3 regions of the Gordonia sp. PS3 genome follow, and region 3 is predicted to be linked to each of the others. Evidence: predicted binding sites of a transcription regulator. Region 3 holds the regulator's gene; each other region holds the start of a gene.
What was found. Region 3 encodes LexA, which represses DNA repair genes until DNA is damaged. Its sites were predicted from a motif close to CGAACANNTGTTCG; they were not measured.
Positions count from the first base shown of each region.

Region 1: ACE11G_RS11020 (HNH endonuclease signature motif containing protein) is a predicted target of LexA. The motif match lies at 1,748-1,761, and genes of this name have one in related genera.
Region 2: ACE11G_RS10710 (DUF222 domain-containing protein) is a predicted target of LexA. The motif match lies at 6,917-6,930, and genes of this name have one in related genera.

Region 1 covers NZ_CP169524.1:2,372,614-2,383,294, forward strand. The annotation lists tRNA gene ACE11G_RS11015 (tRNA-Arg) at 41-114, shown strand; gene ACE11G_RS11020 (HNH endonuclease signature motif containing protein) at 224-1,723, opposite strand; gene ACE11G_RS11025 (hypothetical protein) at 2,014-2,529, shown strand; gene ACE11G_RS11030 (FAD-dependent monooxygenase) at 2,554-3,714, opposite strand; gene ACE11G_RS11035 (crotonase/enoyl-CoA hydratase family protein) at 3,720-4,523, opposite strand; gene ACE11G_RS11040 (acetyl-CoA C-acyltransferase) at 4,520-5,653, opposite strand; gene ACE11G_RS11045 (bifunctional nitrate reductase/sulfite reductase flavoprotein subunit alpha) at 5,768-9,835, shown strand; gene nirB (nitrite reductase large subunit NirB) at 10,002-10,681, shown strand, end outside.
Region 2 covers NZ_CP169524.1:2,304,202-2,314,882, forward strand. The annotation lists gene ACE11G_RS10680 (acyl-CoA dehydrogenase family protein) at 1-6, opposite strand, end outside; gene ACE11G_RS10685 (TetR/AcrR family transcriptional regulator) at 53-679, opposite strand; gene ftsY (signal recognition particle-docking protein FtsY) at 905-2,302, opposite strand; gene smc (chromosome segregation protein SMC) at 2,319-5,957, opposite strand; gene ACE11G_RS10700 (acylphosphatase) at 5,978-6,247, opposite strand; gene ACE11G_RS10705 (OsmC family protein) at 6,247-6,654, opposite strand; gene ACE11G_RS10710 (DUF222 domain-containing protein) at 6,950-8,545, shown strand; gene ACE11G_RS10715 (transposase) at 8,778-9,254, shown strand; gene ACE11G_RS10720 (IS30 family transposase) at 9,188-10,219, shown strand; partial or broken gene ACE11G_RS10725 (transposase) at 10,336-10,681, opposite strand, start outside.
Region 3 covers NZ_CP169524.1:2,170,282-2,180,962, forward strand. The annotation lists gene ACE11G_RS10030 (SRPBCC family protein) at 1-61, opposite strand, end outside; gene hrpA (ATP-dependent RNA helicase HrpA) at 98-3,802, shown strand; gene nrdR (transcriptional regulator NrdR) at 3,836-4,285, opposite strand; gene ACE11G_RS10045 (LysM peptidoglycan-binding domain-containing protein) at 4,308-4,808, opposite strand; gene lexA (transcriptional repressor LexA) at 5,082-5,741, shown strand; gene ACE11G_RS10055 (putative PEP-binding protein) at 5,768-7,486, opposite strand; gene ACE11G_RS10060 (DeoR/GlpR family DNA-binding transcription regulator) at 7,626-8,396, shown strand; gene ACE11G_RS10065 (1-phosphofructokinase family hexose kinase) at 8,393-9,340, shown strand; gene ACE11G_RS10070 (fructose-specific PTS transporter subunit EIIC) at 9,435-10,681, shown strand, end outside.

The DNA of each region.
Region 1 (10,681 bases), 200 kb from region 3:
ATATAGTAGTCCTTCGCCGGCACCTGTCGAGGGCCGGCAAGCCTCCATAGCTCAGATGGATAGAGCAAGAGCCTTCTAATCTCTAGGTCGCAGGTTCGAGTCCTGCTGGGGGCGCTTTGACCTGCAGAGACGCTGGTTCGCCGCACGACGAGGTGGAGCCTCGTCCCGACGAGAGGGACGTGGCCGGAATCTCACCGGTGGCGACGGTGAGTCCGGGACCGACTCAGAAGGGCGGTTCGCCCGGACTGTCGAGGACCGGACTCTCACCGCAGCGGCGCTGCGACCGGAGCCGCATTCGGTACGCGTGTTTGGCCTGAGTACGGGTCCGTGACCGTCCCGGCTGCGTCGTCGTGTCGACGAATCCGGGCGCGACGGGTGCGCCGTGCAGGCACGGCACCGAACCGAGGTCGGGCAGGAGCCAGTGGTTCCTGGCGCGGGCCCGGACGGTGTAGCCCGACGGCGTGGTGGTCTCGGTCCAGATCACGCCATTCGCATCGACGACTTGATCATCCAGCCAGCCGTCGGCGTAGGTCTTGATCAGATGATGGAAACGACACTTCGGATTCAAGTTGCACGGGCAGGTCTGCCCGCCAGCTGCCGGCTGGGCATGGTTGTACTCGCAGACATGATCGAGATCGCACGCCCACGCTGACCGGTTGCAGCCGGGCACCGAGCAGGTGCCGTGCACGGCGCGGACGGCGGCGTCGCAGGCAGCGGTCGGGCGGTACGGGTTGCCTGCCTGCGCGGTCTGCTCGGCCAAGCCTGCGATGTCGAGCGGCCGCACCGTCGCATCCGCGCGAGCGGCGATCTCCCTCGCGTGATGTGCGTCGATCACGCCGAAACCGTCGAGATAGGCGGCCTTGTCCCCGCCGCCGGACAATGTGGACGCGTCGACGACGACGTGCACGACGATCTTGGCGAACTGCGCCCGGACCTCTTCCTCGGCCGCACGTGCCGGGCAGTCATCGCGGCCGCAGTCGCAGCCGAACCGGGTGCCGAGTACGGCGGCGACGACCACATCGGCGCGCCGCTGGCCGACGGTGCGGGAGTCCGCCTCGCACACCCGGGCGGCGCGCGCCCTGGTGGCCTTGTCCATCAGAGTCACGTCCTCCGCGCGGGTGGCGACGGTGAGGGCGGACTGGTCGACGTCGTGGGCGATGGTGACGCCGGGCGTGTTGGCGCGGCGTTTGTCGCGCACCCCGTCGGCGTCGTACTCGGCGACGAACCGGCGCGCGGTCTGCTCGGCCACACTCATCGACACAGCGCCGTGCCCGCGGAGGTCCTGAGCGATCTCGGCGTCGATGGCTGCCATCAGCGCGGCGTCGGTGACCGCGCCGCACTGCAGGACGATGGCGCCGAATGCACGTGCGCTGATGACTCCGTCGCGGAGCAGGCGTGCGGTCTGCGGCAGACGTTCGGAGGCTTCGACGGCGAGGGTGACCTGTCGGATACCGGTGTCCTTCGAGACCGCCTGCACGATAGCGGCCTCAGCGCCCACGATGGCGGTGGCATCGGCCAGCAGTCGTGCGGACTCGACGTCACCGGCCGAGCCCGCGGCACGACGCCGCTGCATCGCATACAGGTGCCCGAGCCGCAACCATGCGAGGTGGGACTCCTGACGGGCGATCTCCGCGACCGCGGTGATGTCGGCGAGATCCTGTGCGGCAGCGTCAGACGTGTCGACGCCACCCACCCCCGCAGCGTCGATGCTCGGGTTCGTCATGTCCGCCTCCCCTGCAACACATATCGAACGTATGTACCCATATTATGTGATTGAATCTCATATGGCAATAGTGTAATTCGATATTCTTAGACTCTCGTCGACGCTCGCCCCTCCGCTCGAGAACGGTCACTCACACCCGAGATTCACGCGCATTTCCGACGAATCCGGTGCCACCGCGAAATTCGGTGACTTCCTTTCGTTTGCGACAGCATTCAGCTGTTCTCACAACGACGACTTCGGCGTAGCGTCGTATTCGTCGTCAGATGCATGCAGTCAAAGGAGATACCGACATGAACAATCGAATCGTTCGGACGGCGACGGTGGCCGGAATCGGCGCCCTCTCCCTGCTCGGCGCCGCCGCGGCGCCCGGCATGGCCGCTGCCGCACCGCACATGACCGATCCGGCGAAACTCGCGATCGACGGCGACTTGATGATCGCCCCCGGCGTCCACCTGCTGAACATCGAGGCGCAAGGTGCACGCGACATGGACGGCAAGACCCACGGGACCTACGTCGCGACGATCATGGACGGTATGCACAAGACTCCGTTCCAGGTGAAGGGCCCGGTGACGTGCATCTGGACACACGGCGACACCGCCTCGCTCGTCTACCCGATCACCGAGACCTCCCCCAACATCGTCCCCGCCCAGCTCAGCGGCGCGTACGCGGTGAAGATCTCCGTCCGCAAGGGCAGCGGGATGATGAACGAAGTCGGGGTGATGGGTCCGATGGCGACCTCGTCGTTCCACGGTTGCGCGCCGGGCGCGACTCCGAACATGTTCCACGGCGACGTCATGATCGGGTGAGGCGGAGTTCAGGCGGCCGTCGAGTCATCGAGCAGAACGCACTGGCGCCAATTGCCTCGTGAATGCGTCACGGCCCGCGATATCGCACAAATGGCGCAGGAGGATGCGATCCGGAAGAATTCGACTTACCCGAATGACGCGGCCCCAGAACAGGGTTTGCGGCGCATTCACAATGCGGCCGATCATCTGTGATTCACGGACCACCCGCCGCACTCGGCGACGCCTCACGTCATGGAAGAGCTGCAGTGCATCCTCCGGACCCGCACTCGTGCGGAGAGCGGCCGCCAGTACGACGGAGTCTTCGATCGCCTGACATCCGCCCTGCCCCAGATGCGGACGCATCGGGTGAGCAGCGTCGCCGATGATCACCGCACGACCGTCGTGCCACCGGCGTGCGACGGGCCGGTCGTACAGGTCGTGTCGCATCAGCGCCGAAGACGGCGTCGCTGCGATCACCGCGTCGACCGGCTCCGGCCAGCCTCTGCCGACGCGAGCGACCTCGGCGCGCTCGTCGTCGAAGACCGCGGCCTCCGGGGCCTGTGCCGTGGCGAACCAGTACGTCCGCCCGGCCGGAAGCGGCACCGCGCCGAACTGCGACCGCGGGCCGATCATCTCGCCTGCGAGATCGGGGTCGATCGAGATGTCGGCCACGCCACGCCACGCGGTGTACCCGGCGTACCTGCTCGACAGACGGTCGTTGAAACCGCGGGCGATACGGGAATGCGTTCCGTCCGCGCCGACGACGAGATCGGCTCGCATCTGAGCACCGCCGGCCAGGGTCACGACTGCCTCGCGGCCCACGGTGCGCACGGTCTGCACGGCGACACCGGTGCGCACCGAGTCGGTGGGCAGCGCACTGGCGAGCACCTCGTGCAGCGTTCCCCGCAGAATGACGGCGAGTTCCTCGCCGGCCGCCGCGGCGAGCGCGCCCGGCGGAGGCTTCCGGATCCACGTTCCGTCTCGCCACCTCAGTGCTCCGCCGCCCACGCGTGCCGACTGCGACCGGACCGCGTCGCCGAGGCCGATCCAGTCCAGTGCTGCCAGCGCGTTCGGCCAGAGACTGATGCCCGCGCCGCCGGTCGACTGCCGTCGAGATTCGAGAACGACCACGTCATGGCCGTCGCGGACCAGGGCCGCGGCAGCGGTCAACCCGGCGATGCCCGCACCCACGACGACCACCCGCACGGCGACTACGCCCCGGTGAACCGTCCGGGCCGCTTCTCGAGGAACGCGGCGACGGCCTCCCGATGGTCCTCGGTGTGGTGCGCCACCGCCTGCATGGTCGCCGAGAGCTCGAGCAGCTGGTCGAGGGTCTGCTGCGAGGACTCCCGCAGGAGCTTCTTGGTCATGCGCACCGCCACCGGTGGGTTCGCGGCGATCCGCGACGCGATCTCACGAGCGGTCGGCAACAGATCGGCCGGTTCGACGACGCGCGAGACGATGCCCCACTTGAGCGCCGTCGCGGCGTCGACGCGATCGCCGGTCAGTGCCATTTCTGCGGCCCGCGCCGGCCCGATCGCCCGGGGCAGCAGCCACGCGCCGCCGTCGCCGGGGATCAGCCCGAGCTTCACGAAGCTCTCGGCGAAGAAGGCCGTGTTCGAGGCGATCCGGATGTCGCACATCAGCGCCAGATCGCACCCGGCGCCCACCGCGGGGCCGTTGACGGCCGCGATCACCGGCACCTCGAGCGCGTACATCGCGCGCGGTATCCGCTGGATGCCCTCGCGATAACCGACGCGCTGCTGGTGCGGAGCCCCGCCGAACAGACCCGCCGCGGCCGCCATGTCTTTGACGTTGCCGCCGGCCGAGAAGGCCGAACCGGCGCCGGTGAGGATCACCGCCCGGACCGACTGGTCCCGGTTCACCGCCGTCGCGGCGTCGACGAGTGCGTCGATGGCATCGTCGTCGGAGATGGCATTGCGAGTCTCGGGTCGATTGACGGTCCAGGTCACGACGTCGCCGTCGCGCTCGACCAGCAGCACGTCGCCGCTCACAGAAGTTCCAGAATCGTTGCGTTCGCCATACCTCCAGCTTCGCACATGGTCTGCAGACCGTACTGGATCCCGTTGTCGCGCATGTGGTGGACGAGCCGGGTCATCAGGATCGCGCCCGACCCGCCGAGCGGGTGGCCCACCGAGATGGCACCGCCGACCGGATTGAGGACGTCGTCGGAGGCACCGATCTCGGCCTGCCAGGCCATCGGGACCGGCGCGAAGGCCTCGTTCACCTCATAGGCGCCGATGTCGGACACCGCCAGTCCCGAGCGGTCCAGCGCCTTGGCGGTGGCGGCGATCGGTCCGGTGAGCATGATGACCGGGTCGTCGCCGGCGAGGGTCGCGGTGTGCACCCGCGCCATCGGTCGCCAGCCGTTGGCCGCGGCGATCTCGCTGGTCGTCACCAGCAGGGCGCCGGCACCGTCGGAGATCTGCGAGGCGTTGCCCGCGGTGATGACGCCTTCGGGGTCGAACGGGGTCTTGAGCCCGCCGAGCTTCTCCGCCGTGGTGCCGCGGCGCAACCCCTCGTCGACGGCGAGGCCGCCCGGGATCGGAGCGATCTGCGCATCGAAGGCGCCTGCGTCCTGCGCGGCGGCGGTGCGCTCGTGCGAGCGGGCCGAGTACTCGTCGAGCTGCTGCCTGCTGAAGTTCCAGCGCTTGGCCATCATCTCGGCGCCGAGGCCCTGGTTGAAGCCGTCCACGCCGTATCGGTCGAGCACGGACGCCGGATAGGGAGCACCGTCACCGCGTGCGGCACCCATCGGTACGCGCGACATGGACTCCACGCCACCGGCGACGGCGATGTCGTACTGTCCGGCGATCACGCCGGCGGCGGCGAAATGCACCGACTGCTGACTCGAGCCGCACCGACGGTCGACGACGGTCGCCGGAACGGACTCGGGCCAGCCCGCGGCCAGCACGCCGACCCGACCGATGCTGCCCGCCTGGTCGCCGACCTGGCTGACGCACCCCCAGATCACGTCGTCCACGCCGGCGGGATCGAAACCCACGCGGTCGGCCAGCGCCGACAGCACGTGCGCGCTCAGGTCGCCGGGATGGATCTCGGACAGGCCGCCGTTCCGCTTACCGATCGGAGTACGGACGGCATCGACAATCACTGCATCTCGCATGCCGTCCTTCATACCCTAACAAGCGCTCGGTTGGGAAGGAGGTGTCCCGATAGTTGACCTGGCTGTAACGCCGCTCTGCACGCGCCGAAACAGTTCCACGGAACCGTGACTGGCATGTCCCTGGAACCGCTGGCTCCCACTGCCGTCGACACCGTGTGCGGTTACTGCGGCGTGGGATGCGGACTGACCCTCGACGTCGCGGACGGGGCCGTCACGGGGGCGCGGGGCACCAAGAGCCATCCGGCCAATCGGGGCAGGCTGTGCACCAAGGGCGCCACCACCGTCGACATGCTGCGCGCCCCCGGACGACTCACCACCGCTCTGATCCGGGAGCGGCGCGACGGTGACGCCCGACCCGCCGACGTGGACGACGCGATCGCCGAGACCGCCCGCCGACTGACACGGATCCGTGACCGCCACGGCCCCGAATCCATCGCGGTGTACGTCTCCGGCCAGATGTCACTCGAAGCACAGTATCTGGCGAACAAGCTGGTCAAAGGCTTCCTCGGCACCAACCAGATCGAATCGAACTCCCGGCTGTGCATGGCGAGTGCGGGGACCGGCTACAAGCAGTCGCTCGGTGCCGACGGACCGCCCGGCAGCTACGACGACATCGACCACGCCGACGCCTTCCTGGTGATCGGTTCCAATATGGCCGACTGCCACCCGATCCTGTTCCTGCGCCTCCTCGACCGGGTGGCCGCGGGCGCCCGGCTGATCGTGGTCGATCCGCGGCGGACCGCCACAGCCACCAAAGCGCACATCCATCTCCCGGTCCGGCCGGGCACCGATCTCGCACTGCTCAACGGCCTGCTGCGGCTCATCGTCGACGAAGGCGGGCTGGACGAGGAGTTCGTGGCCGCGCACACGCGGGGGTGGGACGCGCTCGCCGCGATGCTCGACGACTACCCGCCCGAACGAGTCGCCGAACTCACCGGCGTCGACGAGGACGCCCTGCGGGAGACGGCCCGCATCCTCGCCGGCGCCGAGAACTGGATGACCCTGTGGACGATGGGGCTCAATCAGTCGACGCACGGGACGTGGAACACCAATGCCGTCTGCAACCTCCATCTCGCCACCGGAACCATCTGCCGGACGGGATCCGGCCCGTTCTCGCTGACCGGGCAGCCCAATGCGATGGGCGGTCGCGAGATGGGCTACATGGGTCCGGGCCTGCCCGGGCAGCGCAGCGCGCTCGATGCCGGCGACCGCGCCGACGTGGAGGCAGCCTGGGGTCTCGAACCGGGGACGCTGAGCACCGATCCGGGCGGCGGCACCGTCGACATGTTCGAGGCGATGGCCGATGGCCGCATCCGCGCCGCGTGGATCATCTGCACCAATCCGGTGGCCTCGGTGGCGAACCGCTCGACCGTCGTGCAGGCCCTCCGGCGCGCGGACTTCGTCGTGGTCCAGGAGGCCTTCACCGGAACCGAGACCTGCGAATACGCCGACATCGTGCTGCCCGCCGCACTGTGGACCGAAGCGCAGGGGACGATGGTGAACTCCGAACGCAGCATCAGTCTCACCTCCCCCGCCGTAGCGCCGCCGGGCCAGGCGCGGGCCGACTGGGAGCTGATCTCCCAGATCGCCCGCGGCATGGGCTTCCGCGACGGGTTCTCGCACGCCGACGCGGCGGCCGTGTTCGACGAGATCCGCGGCTTCCACAATCCGCGGACCGGCTGGGACCTCCGCGGCGTCGACTACGCGAGGCTGCGCGAAGGACCCGTTCAGTGGCCGGCGGCGCCGGGCGGACCGGCGCGCAATCCGATCCGCTACCTCAGCGACGACCCGGCCGAGCCCGGTCCCCTCTTCCCCACCCCGGACCGGCGCGCGCGGTTCCTCGCCCGCCCGCACATGCCGCCCGCCGAACTCCCCGACGACGACTATCCGATGGTCCTGACCACCGGTCGGCTGGCGCACCAGTGGCACACCATGACGAAGACCGGCCGGGTCGCGAAACTCTGCCGGCTCGACCCCGGCTCCTTCGTGCAGATCCATCCCGACGACGCACGCCCGGCGGGTATCGGCGACGGAGACATGGTGGAGGTGCGATCCCGCCGCGGCGCGGTACGGGTACCCGCGCGCGTCGACGACGCGGTGAGCGCCGGCGTCTGCTTCGTCCCCATGCACTGGTCCGACGCCTTCGGCGAGATGCTCGCGGTGAACGCCGTGACCACCGATGCCGTCGACCCCGATTCGCTGCAACCGGAGTTCAAGGCGTGCGCCGTGGCGCTCACCCGGCTCTCCGGACCGGTGCCCGATAACCAGGAGCCGCCCATGACCACCGCCGATCCGACCGCCGCCGATCCGACCGCGACCGAATCGTCGTCGCTGGCCGTCGCCCTGCGCGTCGACGCCGGCGAGCCCGTGCTGACCGAGACCGAGCGCGGCTATCTGGCGGGTCTGCTGCGCGGCCTGACCGCCAATCCGCCCCGCGACGCGGTTCCGACGGTCCCGTCACAGGCGCCGCTCTCGGAGCCGGCCCGGATCTGGGTCGACGGAGTGCTGGCCGGATACTTCTCCCGGGTTCCGATGACGGGACCCGGATCCGCGTCCGTCGTCGATTCACCGGCGCGCAGAATCCGGCTCGTATGGGCGTCGCAGACCGGCACCGCGGAGGAGTACGCGGCGCAATGCGCCGGCGCATTGCGCGACGCCGGCTTCGACGTGATCGATGCGAGCGCCGAACGCACCGGACTCGGCGACCTGGTCGGCGACGTCCTGTTCATCGTCTCGACCACCGGTGACGGCGACGCACCGGATGCCGCCGTCGGACTGTGGGACGCGCTCGCCGGCGCGTGCGCGCAAGACGTGGACGGACTGCGCTTCTCAGTTCTCGGGTTCGGCGACTCGTCGTATGCGGATTTCTGCGGTTTCGCCCGCAAACTGGACGCACGGCTGGCGACGCTGGACGCGCAGCGGATCGCGCCCGCCGGATACTGCGAGCCCGACTACGACACCGCGGCCGCCGCATGGCTCGCCGGGGTGGTCGCCGTGCTGGACTCACCGGCCTCGCCGGACGACCCCGACACCGCTGCCGACTCCCGGACCTGCGCCGAATCCCCTCCGGCTCCGGGCTATTCACGGAAGAACCCGTTCACCGCGCGCGTGCTGGAGAACGCAGTCTTGACGACGGGTACAGCGAAGGAGGTGCGCCGCATCGCGTTTCATCTGCCGCCGGGCTCCCTCGAGTACACCGCCGGAGACGCCCTCGGCGTGTGGCCGCGCAACAGCGAGACGCTGGTCGACGAATGGCTCGCGCGCACGGGGCTCGACGGCGCGGAGGCGGTGACCGTCGACGGCGCCCCCGTCCCGCTCCGGCAGGCGCTCACCGAGGACTACGAGATCGCCGACTGCTCCCGCGATCTGGTCGCCTTCGTCGCCGAGCGGACGGGCGACTCCGAACTGCGCGCCCTCCTCGACGATCCGGCCGGCTTCGCCGACTGGGCGTGGAACCGCCAGTCGGTGGACCTACTGGCCACTCATCCGGTCTCGGCCACCGCGGCGCAGTGGCTCTCGGTGTGCCGACGGCTGCGCCCCCGCCTCTACTCCATCTCCTCCAGTCCGTCCGCGCACCCGGAACGGGTGGAGGCCACCGTCTCGGTGGTGCGGTTCGGCGACGAGTCCGCGCCGCGCCGGGGCGTGTGCTCGGGATTCCTGGCCGATCGCGGCCCCGCCGACCTCGCGCGCATCTTCATCACGCCCAACAAGAAGTTCGGCCCGCCCGTCGACCCGGAGGCTCCGGCGATCATGATCGGTCCCGGAACCGGAATCGCTCCGTTCCGGGCCTTCCTGCACGAGCGGGCCGCGTCCGGGGCCGCCGGCGACAACTGGATCTTCTTCGGTGAACGCCACCGCGCCACCGAGTTCTACTACGAAGACGAGCTCGCCGGGTTCCGGGAGGCCGGGGTCCTCACGCGACTGGACACCGCCTTCTCGCGCGACCAGCCGGAGAAGGTGTACGTCCAGCATCTGATGCGCGAGCGCGCCCCGGAGATCTGGGAGTGGCTGCGGCGCGGCGCGCACGTCTACGTCTGCGGCGACGCCAAGCACATGGCGCGCGACGTGGACGACACCCTCAAGCAGATCGTGGCCGAACACGGGCGTCTCGCGCCGTCCGGCGCCGAGAACTATCTGCGGGCGCTCTCCGCCGAAGGCCGGTACGTCCGCGACGTGTACTGAAGCCGCACCCCCGTCGCCCCCCCGACTCGAAACATGCTCGAAACCCGGTGCGGGACTCGTCATCTGACCGCAACGCGACCCGAGCGGCATCGCAACACCCCGTTCGTAACGTCGCTTCCGAGCCGAACGGATCGGCTGCGAACTCGAGTGGAAGGACCTGGAGTCGATGAGCGAAACCGTGGTGGTCATCGGACACGGAATGGTCGGGCACCGCTTCGTCGAGGCACTTCGCGCCCGGGACGTCGACGGCGGATGGCGAGTGGTGGTGCTCGGCGAGGAGACCGACCCCGCGTACGACCGCGTGGGGCTCTCGGGATACGTCGGCTCCTGGGAGCGGGCCGAGCTGGCGCTGGCGGGCAACCGCTACGACGGCGACGACGCCGTGGAGTTGCGGGTCGGGGACGCCGTCGTCGCGATCGACCGCGACCGTCGCGTGGTGCGAACCGCTTCGGGCGCCGAGATCGCCTACGACGCGCTGGTGATGGCGACCGGATCGCGAGCCTTCGTGCCGCCGGTCCCGGGACACGAGACGCCGGGCTGCCACGTCTACCGGACCCTCGACGATCTGGACGCCATCCGCGCCGACGCGGAGCGGGCCCTCGCGCGCGATGCCCGCACCGCGCCGGTCGGCATGGTGGTCGGCGGCGGGCTCCTCGGACTCGAAGCCGCCAACGCTCTTCGATTGATGGGTCTGGCGCCTCACGTGGTGGAGATCAACCCGAGGCTGATGCCTCAGCAGGTGGACGCCGGGGGCGGCGAGCACCTGGCCCGGATGATCGGCGAACTCGGGATCGAGGTGTCCCTCTCGTCGGGCACCGAGTCCATCGAGCCCGGCGACGCCGGCGT
Region 2 (10,681 bases), 130 kb from region 3:
GGGCATTGCGGCGGGCTCCTTCGGTTGATCGATCGGGGTCTGTCGGTTCGGTTCAGACCGGCGCGGTGGCACCCAGCGCCAGAAAGCAGAATCGGCGGATGGTCGCCACCAGCTCGGCCGGGTCGGAGTGCGGAAGCGGTGCCGTGTCCGGGTCGAGCGCTCCGACGAGCGCTTCGGAGATCGCTCCCATCACGGCCGACGCCACGACCGGCGCGTCCTGGTCGACGAACACTCCGGCGGCGACGCCGTCGGCGATGATCCGCTCGCCGAGCTCGCGGTACGACTGCCGGAGATGCAGACGTTCGGCCTCCACCGTCGGTATCACCGGCTCGAAGAGCAGCGACCACGCCAGGCGGCGGCCGCGAAGAGCGCGGTCGGCGAAGACGTCGATGAGCGTGCCCAGCTCCCGGCCGGGATCGCCGCCGACCGCCTCGACCGCGCGGCGCACCTGGTCGAACTCGTAGCCGGCGGCGTCCCGGAAGACCTCGGCCAGGAGCGCCTCGCGGTTGTCGAAGTACGAGTACACCGATCCGACGCTGACTCCGCTCCCCTCGGCGATCGCCGCGACGGTAGCGCCGGAGAAACCGGAGTCGGCCACGATCCGGCGCGCCGTCGCGAGGATCGAGGCACGTTTGGCCTCCGCACTCCGTCGGGTGGCCGCGGTCGGTCGGTACGCCATCGTCACCTCTCAACCCGGGGTCAAACTTTGAATCGCGATTCAACTGTTAGAAGAATTGAATCACGATTCAACCGAAGTCACAAGGGGGTCGGAAAACAAGATCGTCCCTGTGACGGACCGGCGAGGGCGATATGTCCTCGACCGTCCGTCACAGGGACGATCCTGGCGACTCAGTTCGGTACAGACGCCGGTTCGGTACAGACGTCGGTTCGAAAAAGCAGCGCGCTACAGCAGCGCGTCGACGAATGCCTCCGGCTCGAACGGAGCGAGGTCGTCGGCGCCTTCGCCGAGCCCGACCAGCTTCACGGGGACGCCGAGCTCCTCCTGGATGCGGAACACGATGCCGCCCTTGGCGGTGCCGTCGAGTTTGGTGAGCACCACGCCGGTCAGCGAGACCACTTCGGCGAACACCTTGGCCTGCATCAGACCGTTCTGGCCGACCGTGGCGTCCAGGACCAGCAGCACCTCGTCCACCACGGCCTTCTTCTCGACCACTCGCTTGACCTTGCCGAGCTCGTCCATCAGGCCCGCCTTGGTGTGCAGACGGCCCGCGGTGTCGATCAGCACCACGTCCACGCCTTCGGTGATTCCGGTGCTGACGGCGTCGAAGGCGACCGAGGCCGGGTCGGCACCCTCCTTGCCGCGGACGATTCCGGCGCCGACGCGCTCACCCCAGGTCTGCAGTTGGTCGGCCGCGGCGGCACGGAAGGTGTCGGCGGCGCCCAGCAGCACGCGGCGGCCGTCGGCCACCAGCACGCGCGCGAGCTTGCCGGTGGTGGTGGTCTTGCCGACGCCGTTGACCCCGGCCACCAGCACGACCGCCGGTCGGTCCGCATGGGGAAGGGCCCGAACGGAGCGATCGAGTTCGGGATGCAACTGCTCCACGAGGACCCGCTTGAGGGCGGCGCGCGCGTCCTCGGCCGAGCGGACCTTGCCCGTCGCCAGTTCCTCACGGAGCCGTTCGGTGACCGTCGACGTGGCGGCGGTGCCGAGATCGGCCATCACCAGCGTGTCCTCGATCTCCTCCCAGCTGTCCTCGTCCAGATCGCCCGCGCCGAGCAGCCCGAGCACGCTCGCGCCGATCGCACCCTGCGATCGCGACAGGCGCCCGCGCAGGCGCGAAAGCCGTCCCGCGGTCGGCGCGATCTCGTCGAGCGCCGGAGCGGTGTCGACGGGTGCCGGTTCGGCGACAGGTGCGGGTTCGGCCACGGGCTCGGGTTCTGCGACCGGCTCGGGCTCGACGACCGGCTCGGGCTCGACGACCGGTTCCGGTTCGGCCGCCGGCGGTTGTACGACGGTGGTTTCGTCGGTCTCCGGCTCGACCTGAGCGGCAGGCTCGGGCTCGGCGACGGGCTCCGGTGTGGGCGGCCTCGGCGGCTCCGGACGGTCGAGGGTCGCTGATCCCGCCCCGCCCTGGCTGAAGGAGAATCCGGAACCGGCCTTGTAGCCCCCGGAACGATCGACTTGCCGTTGCGATCCGTCGGTGACCTGATCGGTCCCGGCGGCGGGCTCGTCCCGGAGCGAGATCCGGCGGCGGCGATTCAACGCGTAGCCGGCGCCGGCGACCAGGGCGAGGATGACGACGATCGCGATGACGATGCCGACGATGAGTTGGGTGTCCACTGGAGAAGTTGTCCCTTCAGCTCGTGGGAGCGGAGTCGGTTGGTGAAGTCGAAGGATCGGGTGCGGCGGCGGCCGGGGTCACGTCCACCCCGCGCAGTCGTTGGGAGATCACCTGGGTGATCCCGTCGCCCCGCATGCTCACGCCGTAGAGCGCGTCCGCGATCTCCATGGTCGGTTTCTGGTGGGTGATGACGATCAGCTGGGACTTCTCCCGCAGCTGTTCGAACAGGGAGATGAGCCTGCGCAGATTCGCGTCGTCGAGGGCGGCCTCCACCTCGTCCATCACGTAGAAGGGCGAGGGCCGCGCCCGGAAGATCGCGACGAGCATGGCGACGGCGGTCAACGACTTCTCGCCGCCGGAGAGCAACGACAGTCGCTTCACCTTCTTGCCCGGCGGCCGCGCCTCCACGTCCACCCCGGTGGTGAGCATGTCGTCCGGATCGGTCAGGACCAGCCGGCCCTCGCCCCCGGGGAACAGCGTCGCGAAGACCTGGACGAACTCTCGCTCCACGTCGGCGTACGCATCGGTGAAGACTTGGAGGATCCGGGCGTCGACGTCGTCGATGACGTCCATCAGGTCTTTGCGCGCAGCCTTCACGTCCTCCAGCTGCGCCGACAGGAAGTTGTAGCGTTCCTCGAGGGCCGCGAACTCCTCCAGGGCGAGCGGGTTCACGCGGCCGAGTGTCTTGAGGTCCTTCTCCGCCTTGCGCGCACGCATTTCCTGGGTGGCGCGGTCGAAGGGCATCGGCGCGGGGGCCACCACTTGTTCGCCGCGAGCCTTGGCGTCCTCGTACTCGCGCATCTCCAGATCCGACGGCGGCATCGGGACATCCGGTCCGTACTCGGCCACCAGGTCGTCCGGCGCGATCGCGAACTGTTCGAGCACCTGTTCCTCGAGCTGTTCGATGCGCAAGGCGGCCTGCGCTCTGGCGAGTTCGTCGCGGTGCACGGCGTCACGCAGTTTGTTCATCACCGTGCTGAGCTGGTCCACCTGCGCCCGCAGGGCGTCCACCTCGGCCGTGCGCTGGGAACGGATGGCTTCGAGTTCGTCGCGAGCCTGCGCCGCGTCGGTCACGGCCGCGGCCACCGCGTCCGCGAGTCGTTCTCCGGTGTCGGCCACCGCACTCGCCACGCCGGCCGCGTACTTGCGGAGAGCGTCCTGGCGCCGCTGGCGCTCCCGATTGGCCCGCTCGTTGGCCGCCGCGCGACGCAGACTCTCGGCCTTGCCGCGCACCGACGCCAGGCGTTCCTCGGCGGTCCGCAGTGTCAGACGCGTCTCGACCTCGGCGGACCGAGCGGACGCGACTTCCGCCGCGGCGGCATCGCGCATCGCTCTGTCGCCGTCGGCGACCGGCTCTTCGGCTGCACCGTCGACGGCGCGGGCCAGGCGCTCCTCCACCTCGGTGAGCTTCTCGAGATTCTCCGCGCGGCCCTGTTCGACGAAGTTGCGTTGCCGCACGAGCCGGTCGGCCTCATCCCGTGCAGCACGGATGTCCGAACCGAGACGCCCGAGCGACTCGTAGGCCGCCCCGAGGTTCGCGTCGGACTCGTGGAGGGCAGCGAGCGCCCCCTCGGCGTCCTCACGCGCCCGTTCCTGTTCGGCGATGGCCGCGGCCAGCTCCGATTCCAGACGCAGTGCCGTCTCCTCGGCGGCCGCGAGGTCGTGTGTCGCGGTATCGATCGCGGACTGCACCTCGATGGTCGACGGCCGTCGTGCGGATCCGCCCTCCACGCTGGCCGAGGAGATGCGGTCGCCGTCGCGCGTGACGCCGACCACTCCGAGCTCACGGGCCAGGTCCAGCCCGGTCTCGGGATCGTCGACGACGATCGTCTCGGCGAGCAGCACGTCGAGCGCGCCCGCCACCTCGTCGGGTGCGGTGACCAGGTCACGGGCCCACACCGCACCGTCGGGCAGCGACGGCCGACGGTCGGGGTCGACGCCGGGCAGTCCCCCGACGATGAGGGCCGCTCGCCCGCCGTCGCCGCTGCGCAGTTCGCGCAGGGCCCGCACCGCGGCGAGCGCGTCGACCGTCGTGATCGCATCGGCGGCCGGCCCCAGCGCTCCCGCCATGGCGGCTTCGTAGCCCGGCTTCACCGTCAGCAGCTCCGACAGCGGCACGAGGACGCCCTCGGTTCCGCGTTCGATCAGCCAGGCCCCGCCGTCACCGCGTTCCAGACCGACCGAGAGCGCTTCGATCCGCGCGCTGAGCGACGCGATCGATCTGGCGGTCTCGCGCTCACTCTGGCGGAGCCGTTCGACGGTCGCAGTGGCCTCGGCCAGCGCCGCCGCACATCGTTCGTGGTGCTCATCGAGGCCGCGTTCGGCGTCCTCGAGGATCCTGACCCGCGCCACCTCCTGATCGAGGGCCGCCTGCGCGGTGTCGGCCCGCTCGGCGGCCGCCTCGATCGACGCCGTCAGCCGGGCGGTCTCGGCGTCCACCGACTCCACCTTGGTTCGCAGGTTCGCGGCCTCGCCCTCCAACCGCGCCAGACCCTCGCGGCGGTCGGCGACGGCCTGCACCGCGGCCAAGTGCGCGCGCTCGGCCTCGTTGGCCACCTGCTCGGCGGCCTGCAGCGCGGCGGTCGCGTACTCCAGCCGCTCGGCGGCCGCCTCGACCGCCTCGGTGTGCTCGGCCTCAGTCATCGCAGCGCGTTCGGCCTGCCGTTCCAGTTCCTCGGGATCGGAACCGGAGTTGGCGACGCTCGGCGAGGCCAGGTTCGCCGCGCGTTCACCGGCGAGCCGCAACGTGCCGCCGACCCGCTCCGACAGTGCGCCGAGTTGGTAGAAGACGCGTCCGGCCTCACTCGCCGCGGGCGCCACCTGCGCCAGATGCTCCTGTGCTGCCGACAGCGCCTCCGTGGCGGCGTCCAGCGCGGCCGCCACCTCGTCCTGCTGTCGCCGGACGTCGGCCTCCACGGCGCTGTGCTGCGCCATCTCCTCGCGTCGCTTCACGAGGTCGTCGGCGGCCAGCCGCAAGCGGGCGTCGCGCAGATCGGCCTGGACGGTCGCCGCGCGCCGCGCCACTTCGGCCTGCCGGCCGAGCGGCTTGAGCTGGCGGCGGAGTTCCGTCGTCAGATCGGTGAGACGGTCCAGGTTGGCGGCCATCGCGTCGAGTTTGCGGACCGCCTTCTCCTTGCGGCGACGGTGCTTGAGGACCCCGGCGGCCTCCTCGATGAACGCGCGCCGTTCCTCCGGCCGGGCCTCCAGGATCGCCGCCAGCCGGCCCTGCCCCAGGATGACGTGCATCTCGCGGCCGATGCCCGAATCGGACAGCAGTTCCTGAACATCCATCAGGCGGCACGAGTTGCCGTTGATCTCGTACTCGCCCGCGCCGTCGCGGAACATGCGCCGCGTCACCGACACCTCGGAGTACTCGATCGGCAGCGCGCCGTCCGAGTTGTCGATGGTCAGGGTCACTTCGGCGCGGCCCAGCGGGGCGCGACCGGAGGTCCCGGCGAAGATGACGTCGGCCATCTTTCCGCCGCGCAGGGCCTTGGCGCCCTGCTCCCCCATCACCCAGGTCAGGGCGTCGACGACATTCGACTTGCCCGACCCGTTGGGCCCCACCACACACGTGATGCCGGGCTCGAACCGCAGCGTCGTCGACGACGCGAACGATTTGAACCCTTTCAGGGTGAGGTTCTTCAAGTGCACGACCTGACAGCCTACCCGGATCAGCGCTCGACGAAGCCCGTCAAACCACCGCGTGCCGCCTCGAAGGACTCCACCACCAGATCGACTCGGCCGGGGGTGTCGGACGAGCGCAGCGCGGCCAGCAGTGCCGTCAGCGATTCATGCGGACCTTCGGCGACCACGAGCACCCGACCGTCGGGCTGGTTCGAGGCGTATCCCACCAGACCGAGTTCCAGCGCTCGCGACCGGGTCCACCAGCGGAATCCGACGCCTTGGACTCGCCCGTGCACCCACGCGGTGAGGCGCTGCATCACTCGGTCTCCATAGTGAGCGAGACCTGAGTTCCCGCCTTCAGGGTGCGGCCGACCGTGCAGACCTTGTCGATGGCGCGCTCGACGACCACGAGCAGGCGCTCGGCGGCCTCCGGGTCGAGTTCGGAGAGGTCCACTTCCAGGACCTCGTCCAGCTGCGGGTACCGCTCGTTCTCCCGGTCGGCGTCGCCCGAGACCCGCACGGTGGCGTCGTAGTCGTCGCCCAGTCGGCGCGAGAGCGGCCGGTCCGACGACATCCCCGTGCACGCGGCGAGTGCGATCTTCATGAGTTCGCCCGGGGTGAAGACGCCCTCGACGTCCTCCGAGCCGATGAGGACCTGCGCCCCGCGCGAGCTCTGCCCGGTGTACCTCCGGGTTCCGGTCCGCTGGACCCACAGTTCAGTCATGTCGTCGTGCCTTTCATCTGCCGTTCGTGGAGGTGTTCACGTCTCGGTGTTCACGTCTCGGTGTTCACGCCTCCCCCGGTCGAACGCCGCCGGCCTCGCAGACCGTCCCGGCCGTCGGCGTTCCAAGACTGTTCAACCTACCGGGTGGCCGGCTCGCCCTGCGGATCGGCTTGAGGACGTCGACGAGAGCGCGTCGCCGAGAACGGTGCGCTGAATCCGCCTCGTTCCGTTCGAGTGATTTGTCAGACCCTGCCGATATCATCGAATGTAAGTTCGAGGCACTCGAAGGGGAGGCGTGAACATGCAGGTGAGGGAGCATTCCGGCTCGTCGGTGGTGGTCGACGACGGGTCGATCGTGATCCGGATCGGATGTCCGGCAGGTTCGACCGACGGGTCCGGTTCGGATGCGGCTGCGGTGTCGCGGGCTGATCGTGCCGCGTTGTTGACCTTCGCAGCGCGGGCTGACTGCTATCAGGGGTTGGTGATGTGGCATCGCTATCAGGCGGTGTACTCGCTGTATCGGGCGAAGCAAGCGGAATTAGAGGCCGACGCGTCGGTCGATGCGTACACGCGGTTGTTTGATCCGCAGTGCCAGATGGCGGCCTCGTATGCGACAGCGGCCGGGGTCCGGCAGTACGCGGGTGAGTTGTTCGTCGATCGGGCGATCGCGTGTTTCGAGCGGATTCCGTCGATCGGCCGACTGATGCGCGACGGGGTTCTCACTCCGGGGTGGTTCGTTCGAGCCGTGGAGCAGACCGCCTTGGTCGACGACGGCGACCTGCTCGCCTTCATCGATGCGGAGATCGCACATCGTCTGGCCGGAATGGGTGGACTGTCGGCGAGCCGGGTGGAGTCGATCGTGGCCGAGCACGACCCGGACGCCGCGACCCTGACTCGTGAGCAGGTCGCGTCGAGCAAGAAGGTGTCGGTGACGCCGGTCGCCGACGGCGTGTCGGAGATGGTGATCGTCGGCTCCACCGAGGACGCGGCGATCTCGCTCGGGGCGATCAACGCGCTCGCCGACGGCGTGTGCCCGTTCGACCCGCGAACCAAGCAGGCCCGCCGGTCCGACGCCGCTACCGCACTGCTGCAGCAGAGCCAGTTCACCTGCCTGTGCGAGCGGGACGACTGCGTCTCGGAGTTGGCGCCCGCGCAGATCGACGCGCGGCGCGCCCATGTGATGGTTCACGTCGTGGTGCGCAAGGAGGCGCTCGACGGCGTGTCGCAGCTACCGGCGTACGAGGATGGCGTCGGTCCGATCTCCGCCCGCCACGCCCGGGAGTTGGTGCGTCGTCCCGACGCGGTGATTCGCGAGTTGGATCTGGACACGGTGATCGCCGACTGCATGCGACACGCCGGTCGGTACCGCCCCTCGGCGGCGGTCGACACAGCCGTCCGCGCCCTGTTCGGCACCTGCACCGTCGCCGGCTGCGACCGCCCGGCGTGGAAGTCCGACCTCGATCACGTCGTCGAATTCGACCACCGCGATCCGGGCAACGGCGGGCCGACGTGCGTGTGCAATCTGAATCCGAAGTGCCGTTTCCATCATGGCGTGAAAACCCACGCCGAAGGGTGGGTCGATGATCAGATCGTCGACGCCAACGGCGTCATCTGGACCGAAGTCACCACGCCGGACGGGGTGACCGTCCGCCGACAGGCGATGAACCTGTGGCTGCTGCCCGAGCTCGGGCACATTCAGTGCCGGCACGGCGTGTCGTTCGGCATGTCGGACTCGCCCGCGACGCGCCCGGAGAACCGACACGCCGAGAATGAACCGGAACGGCGACTGACCCGCACTCAGGCCAAGCACCGCTACCGCACCCAGAGGCGCGCCGCCAACCGCCGACAGCGGGAAATCGCGACGGTCACCGACGGCGAGCCGCCGTTCTGAGTCCAGCGGCATCGGCGGAGCCGGTCGATCGCCACAGACTCAACCAGCCGTGACCGGCCGCGGGAGCCGTGTCCAGATGCAGACGCAGCACCTCGGTCAGCAACAGTTGCATGAGGTCAGTGACGATTGAATCGTCCCGGGTTTGATGGAGACAGGTTTGACCGGAAGGGACACTTGTTTCGTGCCTCGCCCACCGAAGTACTCACCCGAGTTGCGGGATCGTGCCACACGGATGGCCATCGATGCTCGGAAGGACCCCGAGACCGCGCCCGGAGCTCTGGCGCGGATCGCCAAGCAACTCGACGTCAACCCCGAGACCCTGCGGATTTGGGTCCGCCGCGTCGAAGACGGCCAAGCCGAAGCGCCTGGGGTCGAGACAGTTTCAGATATCGAGCGGATCCGCTTGTTGGAGAAGGAAGTTCGAGAGCTGCGTCGGGCGAACGAGAGGGCGGATTCAAGCGGTCAGTGCAACGAGTCCTGTGAGATGAGGCAGTCACTGATCACAGGAGGATCCGGATGCAGGGCAAGCACGGTCATCTCAGTCGGGAGCAGAAGCGGCTGGCACTCAGGCTGCATGCGAGGGGTTGGCGGCTGGTCGACATCGCCAAGGAGATCGGCTGCAGCGCGCCGATGGTCGGGATCATGGCCCGCACCGGCAGGCACGCCGACGCCAAGCCGTTCGGCTGGGAGCCACGCCAGGGCTGCCTGACGATTGACGAGCGCGAGCAGATCCTGGTGGGGATCAATCGTGGCGACACCTTCACCGCGATCGCCGAGCACCTGGGGCGCGCGGTGTCGACCATCAGCCGCGAGGTGAAGCGCGGCGGTGGTCGCTGCGGCTACTCGGCATGGCATGCGCACGAACGCGCTCGCGATCAAGCTCGTCGGCCGAAGTCTTTCAAGCTCGCGTCAGGCCGGTTGCTCGAGGAGGTCTCCAGCCGGCTGGAGCAGTTGTGGTCCCCCGAGGAGATCGCGGCGCGCCTACGGTTGGATCACGCCGATGATCCGGAGATGCGCGTGAGCCACGAGACGATCTACCAGTCCCTGTTTGTCCAGGGCCGAGGCGAGTTGCGCCGCGAGTTGGCGCGGTGTCTACGGTCCGGAAGAGCGGCCCGAAAGCCCCGCGGCACCACTGACGGCCGCGGCCGGATCCCCGGCATGGTGATGCTCAGCGAACGCCCCGCAGAAGCCGACGACCGCGCCGTGCCCGGACACTGGGAAGGCGACCTCATCCTTGGCGAGGGCAGCCGCAGCGCGGTCGGGACGCTCGTCGAGCGATCGACGCGGATGACGCTGCTGTTGCACCTCCCAGATGGCAAGACAGCCGAGCAGGTCGAGGCAGCGATGCGCGCCGCGATCAGCAAACTACCGTCCTCGTTGGCCAGAACGATCACCTGGGACCAGGGCGCGGAGATGTCGCAGCACGCGGCGTTCACCACTGCCACGGGTATCCCGATCTACTTCTGCGATCCCCACTCGCCCTGGCAGCGCGGGAGCAACGAGAACACCAACGGCCTGTTGCGTCAGTACCTGCCCAAGGGCACCGACCTGAGCGCCGTCACCCGCGAGGAGTTGGACGCGATCCAGGACAGCCTCAACAGCCGACCGCGCAAGACTCTGGGCTATCTGACACCATCAGAGAAGCTCGCAGAGCTTCTTGCGCCCACCGCTTGAATCCGCCGAGTCTGAAGACAGCGTCGGCTTTCTTCGCGGCCGAGCTCGACCGGCCACACCGCTGATCGGTCAAGTCCCGGGTAGTGGTGTAACTGGTTGTGGTCCTTCGTAGGTGGTCAGGCGGGTAGTTGGATCAGTGGGTCGGTGTTCACCTCCGGCGTGTGGTCGGTGACGGTCAGGCGGCAACGGCTGAGCACCTCGAGGCCGAGGTAGCGGCGGCCTTCGGCCCATTCATCTGTCTGCTCGGCGAGCACTGCTCCGATGAGCCGGATGATGGCGTCGCGGTTGGGGAAGATGCCGACGACGTCGGTGCGGCGGCGGATCTCGCGGTTGAGCCGTTCGGTGGGGTTGTTGGACCAGATCTGGCGCCACACATCTTCCGGAAACGCGGTGAACGCCAGCAGGTCTTCACGGGCGTCGCCGAGGTGTTCGGCGACGTCGGGTAGCCGGTCTTCGGTGTAT
Region 3 (10,681 bases):
GTGCGGCGACGATCCGCTCGGCGGAGACGACGCGTGCGGAGGACTCTGTTCCGGGTGTCATCACCGCATTGTGGCCCACCGTAGAATCAATGTCATCATGCCTTCCGCGATCCCGTCTCCGGACCTGTCCGCCCTGACGATCTCCTATCCGCCGGAACTCCCGGTCAGCGCCTGCCGCGACGAGATCGCCGAGGCCGTCTCCGCACACCAGGTGGTCGTGATCGCGGGCGAGACCGGTTCGGGCAAGACGACCCAGTTGCCGAAGATCTGCCTCGAACTCGGCCGCACCTCGATCGGTCATACGCAGCCTCGGCGGATCGCGGCGACGTCGGTGGCCCGGCGGATCGCCGACGAGTTGGGCACCGAGATCGGCGGGACCGTCGGGTATCAGGTGCGCTTCTCCGACAAGGTCGGCAAGGACACCCGCATCAAGGTGATGACCGACGGCATCCTGCTGCGCGAGATCGGCCGGGATCCGCGGCTGTCCGGTTACGACACGATCATCATCGACGAGGCGCACGAGCGCAGCCTCAACATCGACTTCCTGCTCGGCTATCTCAAGCAGTTGCTGCCGACCAGACCGGATCTCAAGCTCATCATCACCTCGGCGACCATCGAGCCCGACCGCTTCGCCCGGCATTTCGCCACCACCGCGGACACGGTGCCGATCTTGGAGGTCTCGGGGCGGACGTACCCGGTCGAGATTCGGTATCGGCCGCGCGAGAGCGACGACTCCGACCACGACGACCTCGATCAGATCGCGGCGATCGACGCGGCGGTCGGCGAGCTGTGGTCGCACGCCCCGGGCGACATCCTGGTGTTCCTGCCGACCGAGCGCGACATCCGGGACACGGCCGATGCCCTCCGCCGACGCAGCGCGGCCGAGATCGTTCCGCTGTTCGCCCGGCTGTCGGTCGGTGAGCAGCAACGGGTGTTCGCCCCGTCCAACGGTCGGCGGATCGTGCTGGCCACGAATGTCGCCGAGACGTCATTGACCGTTCCCGGCATCCGGTACGTGATCGATGCGGGTACGGCTCGCATCTCCCGCTATTCGACCCGCACCAAGGTGACTCGTCTTCCCGTGGAACGGGTCTCACAGGCCAGCGCCCGTCAGCGCGCGGGTCGCTGCGGCCGGGTGGCGCCGGGCATCTGCATCCGCCTGTACTCGGAAGACGATTTCGACGCTCGTCCGGAGTACACCGACCCGGAGATCCTGCGGAGCAATCTCGCCGCCGTCATCCTGTCGATGCTGTCGCTGCGGCTGGGCGACATCAACGACTTCCCGTTCGTGCAGGCGCCCGACCCGCGAGCGGTCCGCGACGGCATGGCACAGCTGTCCGAACTGGGAGCGGTCACCGGCACCGATTCCGCGTCCGCGCGGCTGACCAAGATCGGCAAGCAGCTCGCGCGGCTGCCCGTCGACCCGAGGTTGGGCCGGATGCTGGTTGCCGGACACGACAACGGCTGCCTCGATCACCTGCTCGTCATCACTGCGGCGCTGGCCCTGCCCGACGTTCGGGAGTTCCCCAGCGACAAGCGGGAGGCCGCCACCGCCGCCCATCGCCGGCACGCGGTGCCGGGGTCGGAGTTCCTCGGGCACCTCAAGCTCTGGGAGTATCTGACGGCCAGGCGCGCGGAACTCTCAAGCAGCCAGTTCCGCAAGATGTGCGAGCGAGAGTTCCTGCACTTCCTGCGGATCCGCGAATGGATCGATCTGCACCGGCAGCTGCGGCGCACCGTCAGCGACCTCAAGTGGCAGATCCCGGACACCGAGGTGGACCCGGCAGCCGTTCATCGCAGCGTGCTCTCCGGCCTGCTGACCAACATCGGTGCGCGGCAAGGCGACTCACGCGACTATCTGGGCACCCGAGGCACGAAGTTCGCGATCTTCCCCGGATCCTTCCTCGCGAACAAACCGCCCGCCTTCGTCGTGGCCGCCGAACTCGTCGAGACCTCGCGCCTGTTCGCACACACCGTGGCCTCGATCGATCCGGCCTGGGTCGAGGAGTTGGCCGGCGACCTGGTGACGCGCACCTACTCCGAGCCGCACTGGTCCACCCGCCGCGGCGCGGTGATGGCGTACGAGAAGGTCAGCCTGTACGGAGTTCCCCTGGTGGCACAGCGCCGCGTGAACTACGGGTCGATCGACCCGAAGACCTCGCGCGAGATCTTCATCCAGGAGGCACTGGTCGCCGGACGCTGGCGTAACCGTCATGCGTTCTTCGCCCACAACGCCGAGTTGCTCCGCGACGCGTCCGAGACCGAACATCGCGCGCGGCGTAGGGACCTGCGCATCTCCGACGACGAGCTCTTCGAGTTCTACGCGGCGCGCATACCGTCCACCGTGGTGTCGACACGGCATTTCGACTCGTGGTGGAAGAAGGCGGGCCGCACCGATCCGGCGCTGCTCAACCTCCGGCCCGAGGACTTACTCGGAGACGACGTCCCCACGGCCGCCGACTATCCGGCCGCCTGGCAGCAGGGCGAGACCCGCCTGGAGCTCCGCTACCACTTCGAGCCCGGCGCACCCAATGACGGCGTGACCGCGATCATCCCCGAGCCGCTCCTGGCACATGTGCGAGACACCGGATTCGACTGGCTCGTACCCGGGATGCGCGCCGAACTCGCGACGCAGCTGATCAAGTCGTTGCCCAAGGGCCTGCGCAAGTCCATGTCCCCGGCGTCCCGGTACGCCGAACTCGCTCTCAGCCGACTCTCGGTGCGCAGCGAGCCACTGCTCACCGGCCTGGCTCGCGAGCTGTCGTCGATCAGCGGGGTCACCCTGGCTCCGCGCGATTTCAATCCGTCGGCACTCCCCCCGCATCTGCGGATGCACTTCGCAGTCACCGGCACAGACGGCGCGATCATCGCGCGCGGCGACCGGCTCGCCGCGCTTCGCACCGACCTGTCTGCCGACGCCGACCGCGACCGCCGTGCGCCCCTGCACCGCGAATGGACCGCCGACGGTCTGGGCACCCTCGCCGACTCCGAGACGGCGACCGTTGCGGGACAGACGATCACCCGCTATCCCACGCTCGCGACCGTGCCGGGACAGGGCGTACGCATCGCGAAGGCCGCCACCTCCACCGAGCGCGACGCCGGCATCGCCGCCGCCGCCGGAGAACTCCTGCGACTCGCGATCGCGCCGCCCAGCCGCAAGCTGGCGTCGACTCTGCCGCCGCCGGCCAAGCTCGCGCTGAGCCAGAGCCCGTATCCGGACGTGGACGCGTTGCTGGCCGACTGCACGGCACGGGCGGTCACCGACACCCTGGCACGGGAGCCGGAGTTGGCCGCCCTGCGCAGTCCCGGTGACTTCGGCGCGCTCTCGGCGCGGCTGGGGCCGGTGATCCGGTCGCGCGCACCCGAGTACTTCGACGCCGCCGTCGCGGCGCTCGCCGAATACTCCCCGGTGCGCCGGGCCGTCGACGCCCGGTCCGGGACTCTCGCCGCCGACGACGTCTCCGATCAGGTCAACGATCTGATCTTCGACGGCTTCGTCGGCGCGACGGCATTGGAGCATCTGCGCTCGCTGCCGCGCTATCTGACCGCCGCGCGGCTGCGCCTCGAGTCCCTCAACACCGCCGCCGGCCGGGACAACGAGGCGATGGGCGCCATCGACAGGGTGGTGGCGGTCTGGAATCGGCGCCTCGCCCAGCTTCCGGCCGCACGCCACGAGGCGCTGAACGAGTTGGTGCAGTGGCGCCTGGAGGAACTCCGCGTGAGCCTGTTCGCTCAGCAGCTCGGCACCAACGGTCCAGTCTCCGAGCAGCGGATAATCAAGGCGATCGACAAGTTCAGCTGACTGCTCGGACCGGTGGCGCCGGTGCCGTGAGTGTCAGTGACGGTCGCGGCGCAGCGAATCGATCTCGCGCTGGAAGTCGTCGGCCGACTCGAACGACCGGTAGACCGAGGCGAACCGCAGATAGGCCACCTCGTCGAGGTCGCGCAGCGGACCGAGGATCGCGAGACCGACCTCATTGCTCGGTATCTCGGCCGAACCCGACGAGCGCACGGTGTCCTCCACCTGCACCGCAAGCTTCGCCAGTGCGTCCTCGTCCACCTGACGGCCCTGGCAGGCGCGGCGCACGCCCTGCATCACCTTCTCGCGACTGAAGGGCTCGGAGATGCCGTTGCGCTTCACCACGGACAGCACAGCCGTCTCGACCGTGCTGAACCGCCGCCCGCATTCATTGCACGACCTGCGGCGACGGATCACCTGGCCGTCGTCGGCGACTCGGGAGTCGACGACACGGGTGTCGTCGTTCTTGCAGAACGGGCAGCGCATGCCATGACAATACCCGCCCGCCTCAGCCGTACTGCGGGGCGATAAGCGCTTGTCCGACATGCAGTCCCGATGTCTCGAGGCCGTTCAGGTCGCGCAGCTGGGCGATGACGCCCGCGGACGGCAACTCCGGAGCGATCCGCTCAGCGAGCGCGGTGAGCGACTCCCCCGACCGGACGTACACCACGTGCGTCGCCGCCGGCGACTCCGGCGTCGCCGCATCCTGGTAGCCCGCTCCGACGAGGGCGAGCAGCCACACCATGCCGGCGAGGGTGCCGCCGACCACCGCGGCCCCGGCCCACCGGCGCCTGCGGTACACCGAGGGCGACAGCGCGGTCCGGCCGGCCGGCGGCGCATCGAACATCACTCGCCGGTCCGCGACCGGGCGACGCCGCTCGGGGCGGCCGGTCGGGAAGCACGTTCCGCTCGAGTCGCCTCGCCCCGCTCCGCGTACTCCCCGATCACGGACCAGCGAGCCACGGACCACCGGGATGTCGCAGGTCATCGCCGACGCGGTTGAGTGCACAGCAGTGGAGTGCACAGCGGTGGAGTGCACAGCAGTGGAGCGCACAGCGGTGGCGCGTCCGGTCGGGGCGGGTGCCGTCCTCGTGCTCATGACTCGTCTCCAATCGATCGCGTGTTCGAAGAACTCTTGTTCGATAGTTAACACGAGGGGTCCGACAAACGCCGACACGCGTCGAACAATTGTTTGAGTTTTGTGACCTACTCAACTAGCCTTTGGACCATCGATCGAACACAGCTGACGAAAGGCCCGACCGTGACCGACACGCCCGATCCGATGCTCTCCACCGCGACGCTCGAGGCCTCATTGACCCAGCGTCAGCGCGAGGTGCTCGAGGTCATCCGTCAGTCGGTCCGCGAGCGCGGCTACCCGCCGAGCATCCGTGAGATCGGCGAGGCCGTCGGACTCACCTCCACGTCGTCGGTGGCCCATCAGCTCCGCACGCTCGAGCGCCGCGGCCTTCTCAAGCGCGATCCGCACCGTCCGCGTGCGGTGAACGTTCGGGACGATCAGCGGACACCGCCCTCGGGCGGTGCCGAGGCCGACGGAGAGTCACTCCCCACGCCGACCTTCGTTCCGGTGCTCGGCCGGATCGCCGCCGGCGGACCGATTCTCGCCGAACAGGCCGTGGAGGAGGTCTTCCCGATGCCGCGCGAACTGGTCGGCGACGGTTCCCTGTTCATGCTTCGCGTGGTCGGCGAATCGATGATCGACGCGGCGATCTGCGACGGCGACTGGGTGGTCGTGCGCCAGCAGAACGTGGCGGAGAACGGTGACATCGTCGCCGCGATGATCGACGGCGAAGCCACCGTGAAGACCTTCAAGCGCACCGACGGTCACGTCTGGCTCATGCCGCACAACGAGCATTTCGAGCCCATCCCCGGCGACGACGCCGCCATCCTCGGCAAGGTCGTCACGGTGATGCGCCGTATCTGAGGCGCCCGGCCGGCCTCAGCGGGACATCACACCTCGCCGGCCAGAACCGCGCGAACCGCCTCGCGCGCCTGTGACGGACTCGTCGCGGCGATCGCGGCGGACGCCGCATCGCGGCACTGATCCATGGTGACGGTACCCAGCTTCAGTCCCACCGCGGCCGACGCCGCAGGCGCGGACGACAACGACGTCACACCCATCCCGACCAGCACACATGCCAGCAACGGATCGGCAGCCGCCTCGCCGCATACGCCCACGGGCTTGCCCTGGTCCCGACCGGCGTCCCCGACCCGCTGTATCAGCGCGAGTACCGCCGGCTGCCACGGGTCGGTGAGCGCCGCCAGCTCCGGCGACATCCGGTCCGCCGCCATCGTGTACTGGGTCAGGTCGTTGGTGCCGATCGAGACGAAGTCCACTTCGGCGAGGATCGCGTCGGCGAGGATCGCCGCCGACGGCACCTCGATCATCACCCCCGGCACCAGACCGCGTTCCCGAACCCGCGCGGCGAATTCGCGCGCCTCGTCGACCGTGGCGATCATCGGTGCCATCACCCACGGCGTCGCACGGCCGTCGTCGCGCGCCGCCTCCGCCAGCGCATCGAGCTGGTTGTTGCGGATGTCCGGATACGTCTGCACGATGCGGTTGCCGCGGACTCCCATCGCCGGATTCGGCTCGTCGGAGTGGGCGACGAACTTCAGTGGCTTGTCCGAGCCCGCGTCGAGGGTGCGGATCACCACCTTGCGCCCGGGAAAGGCGTCGATCACCTCCCGGTAGAGCTCTACCTGCTGGGCGACGGTGGGCTCGGCCGCGCGGTCCAGGAAGGCCAGTTCGGTTCGGAACAGTCCGACGCCCTCCACCGGCGCCTGCGCCGCCGACCGAGCGGACACGCCGTCGGCCACGTTGGCCAGGATCGCGACCGCGTGCCCGTCCGCCGTGCGGCCCGGCCCGCGCCAGGCCGCCGTCTCGGCCGCCCGCGTCGCCGCGGCCGTCACGGCGTCCGAGATGAGTCCGGCGTCCGGGGCGGCCCCCACCGTTCCCGCGTCCCCGTCCACGTAGCCCATGGCTCCGGAGGGGATCTCATCGAGTTCAGCGGCGGCGACCACGCACGGAATACCGAGTTGGCGAGCAATGATCGCCGTGTGGCTGCTGGGGCCGCCGAGCCGCATGCCCAGCCCGATGACGCGTGCCGGGTCCAGACCCGCGGTGTCGGCGGGCGCGAGGTCGTCGGCGAGCAGAATCGACGGCACGTCCGGCACGGGGATGCCCGGCTCCGAGAGCCCGAGGAGTTCGGCGACGACGCGGTCTCGGACGTCCAACAGATCGGTGACCCGTTCAGCCATGAGGCCGCCGAGCTTGGTGAACATCTCCACGAACTGCTCGGTGGCCGCGATCGCGGCAAGCGGCGCTCGAACGCCCTGCGCAATCGACTTGCCCGCGGCCGTCGCCCACCCGCGATCGCGCGCGAGACCGGCCGTGGCAGTCAGGACCTCGGCCGCGACGCCGGTGCTGTGGGAGGCCCGGTCGGCCAGCCGGTCGGCCACCACTCCGGCGGCGGCGGTGAAACGCTCCATCTCTGCGTCGCGGAGCTCCTCCGGAACGGGAGAGTCGTCGATGGCGTCGAAGCCGGGTCGCGGTGCGGGTCTGATGATCGGTCCGTACGCGAGGCCACCGACCACCGGAGTACCGGAGACGATGACGTCGGCGCGGAACGGGTTCTCGGCAGGCACGGGAGAAGTCACCTCGGTCATGTGAGAAAGATTACAGAAAGTCCTTGACGTGTCAACACGTACCCATGTAAACAAAGATGTGTAACCAACCAAATCAACACAGATCCACATCTTTGCACGATCCCCATCGTTGCATGAGATCGGACAGTCGGGAGAGCAGATGTACGCGGAGGAACGCCAGTCGGCGATCGCGAACGAGGTCCGCCTGCGCGGCCGCGTCTCCGTAGCCGATCTCGCCGCGCGCTTCTCCGTGACCGGCGAGACCGTGCGCCGCGACCTGGCTATTCTCGCTCGCAGCGGCCATCTGGTGCGCGTCCACGGCGGAGCCGTACGCCTCGACGTCGCCGCAGTGGTCGACGAACCTGATCTGGTGGTTCGGGAGGAGACCCACCGAGGCGAGAAGAGCGCCATCGGTGCCGCTGCGCTGGCATTCCTGCCCGCCGACGGCGGTTCCATCGTGATCGACGCCGGGACCACCACTCTGCAGTTGGCTCTGTCCATCCCCGCCGACGCCCGCTTGACCTGCGTCACCAACAGCGTGCAGATCGCCGAGGTGGTGGCGGAGTTGCCCGGCTCCGGGGTGCTGCTGACCGGCGGCAGACTCCGGCCCAAGACCGGTGCCTCCGTCGGCGCCGACGCGATCGAGCGACTCTCGCGCATCCGTGCGTCGGTCGGCTTCCTCGGCACCAACGGTCTGTCGCTCGAGCACGGTCTGTCGACACCCGACGCCGACGAGGCCGCCACCAAACGCGCCATGATCGCGGCCTGCACGACGACGGTGGTCCTCGCCGACTCGTCCAAGATCAACCGGGAGGAACTGATGAGCTTCGGAACCCTGGAGGACGTCGATGTCCTCGTGACCGACGCCGGGATCGACTCGGCCTTCGCCGACGAACTGCGCGCCCACGAGATCGAGGTGGTGATCGCATGATCGTCACCGTCACCGCCAATCCGAGCACCGACCGTACGATCGAGCTCGCCGGACCGCTCCGGAGGGGCGAGGTGCACCGTGCGGCCCGCGTCGTCGACCAACCGGGCGGCAAGGGAATCAACGTCGCACGGGTGGTGCGGGCCGCCGGCCTTCCCACACTGGCCGTCCTGCCCGCCCGCGCCGACGACCCGTTCATCGACAGCCTGCGCGCCGTGGCCCTTCCGCACCAGGCGGTGTCGGCGGACGGGACGGTCCGGACCAACCTGACCGTCGCCGAACCGGACGGCACCACCACCAAGATCAACGACGCCGGAACGGCCGTCTCCGCCGAGGCCGCGGCCGCGCTGCGCACCACGATCCTGGCCCGTGCCGAGGGAGCGGACTGGCTCGCTCTGTGCGGCTCGCTGCCGCCCGGCCTCCCCGACGACTGGTACGCGCAGGTACTCGCCGCGACGGCGTCGCTGCACTGTCGGGTGGCCGTCGACACGTCCGGTGCACCCCTGGCCGCGGTGGCCGCCGCCCGTCCGGCACTGCTGAAGCCGAACTCCGATGAGCTCGCCGAACTCACCGGCGACGATCCGGCCGGCATGGAGAGGTCTGCGGCGCAGGGTGATCCCAGCGTCGCAGCGGCCGCCTCCCGAACACTCGCCGACCGGACCGGCGGGACGGTGCTGACCACGCTGGGCGCGGCCGGCGCTCTCCTGACCACCCCGGACGGCATATGGTTCGCCACCGCGCCGGCTGTCGCGGTCCGCAGCACCGTCGGCGCGGGCGACGCCTCACTCGCCGGTTATCTGATCGCGCACCTGCGCGGTGCCGACGAGGCCGGGCTCCTGCGCAGTGCCGTCGCTCACGGCTCGGCGGCCGCAGCACTGCCGGGCACCACGCCGCCCACTCCGGATCTGCTCGACGAAGCGGGTGTGTCCGTCTCCCGGCTGTCCTGATCCGTCCGCGAAGAACCCCGACACCCAGAATCTCCGAGTCCCCGAATCCCCGACCCCCAGAATCCCGACCCCCAGAATCACCGAGGGAGCCATCATGTCCCAACAGATCATCACGCCGGAGCTGGTCCTGCTCGACGGTGACGCCGGCGCTGATGCGGACAGTGTCATCGCCGCGCTCGCCGGTCTGGTCGCAAACGCCGGCCGCTGCACCGACCCGGCCGAGCTCGCCGAGGCCGCTATGGCACGCGAACGCAAATCCGCGACCGGGATTCCCGGAGGCATCGCGATCCCGCACGCACGCGTCGCCTCCGTCACCACCGCCACCCTCGCCATGGCACGCCTGACGCGAAAGGCAGAATTCGGTGCTCCGGACGGGCCCGCCGACATCGTCTTCCTGATCGCGGCACCGGAGGGAGCCGCCGGCGAGCACATGAAGGTGCTCAGTTCGCTGGCGCGCGCCCTCGTGCGGCCCGACTTCGTCGCCGCCCTGCGCGCGGCGCCCGACGCCGCCGCCGTCGTCGATCTGGTCAACGAGGCCGTCGACGGCAAGCCGGCCCCTGCCCCGGCCGCAGCGACCCCCGCAGCGACCCCGGCAACTGAGACCCCGGCAACTGAGACCCCGACCACCGAATCCCCAGCGGCCGAGCCCGGGACCACTCGGATCGTCGCCGTCACCGCGTGCCCCACCGGGATCGCGCACACCTACATGGCCGCCGACGCCCTCAAGCTCGCCGCCGAACGCGCCGGCGTGGAGTTCGCGGTGGAGACCCAGGGGTCGACCGGTTCGACGCCCTTCGCCCCCGATGTGATCGCCGCCGCGGACGTGGTGGTCTTCGCGACGGATGTGGGCGTCAAGGGCCGCGACCGGTTCGTCGGCAAGCCGGTGGTCGCCTCCGGCGTCAAACGCGCGATCAACGAACCCGATGCGATGATCGCCGAGGCGGTCCGCACGGCGCGAGATCCCCGGGCCGCCACCGTCGCCGGGGATGCGAACGCCGGCGCGCAGGCGCCCGCGGCCTCCCGTGTGGGCATCGGAGGTCAGCTCAAGCAGGCTCTGCTGACCGGTGTCAGCTACATGATCCCGTTCGTCGCCGCGGGCGGTCTGCTGATGGCGCTCGGCTTCCTGCTGGCCGGCTACGAGATCGGCAGTTCGACGGTGCAGGAGGGCACCTCGGACGGACTGTACTACGCACTGCACTACAGTCTCTGGGATCTGCCGCCGGGCGGGCTCATGCAGTATCTCGGCGGAGTGAGTTTCGCGATCGGCAATCTGGCGATCGGGCTCATGGTGGCGGTCCTGGCCGGCTACATCGCCTACGCGATCGCCGACCGGCCCGGTCT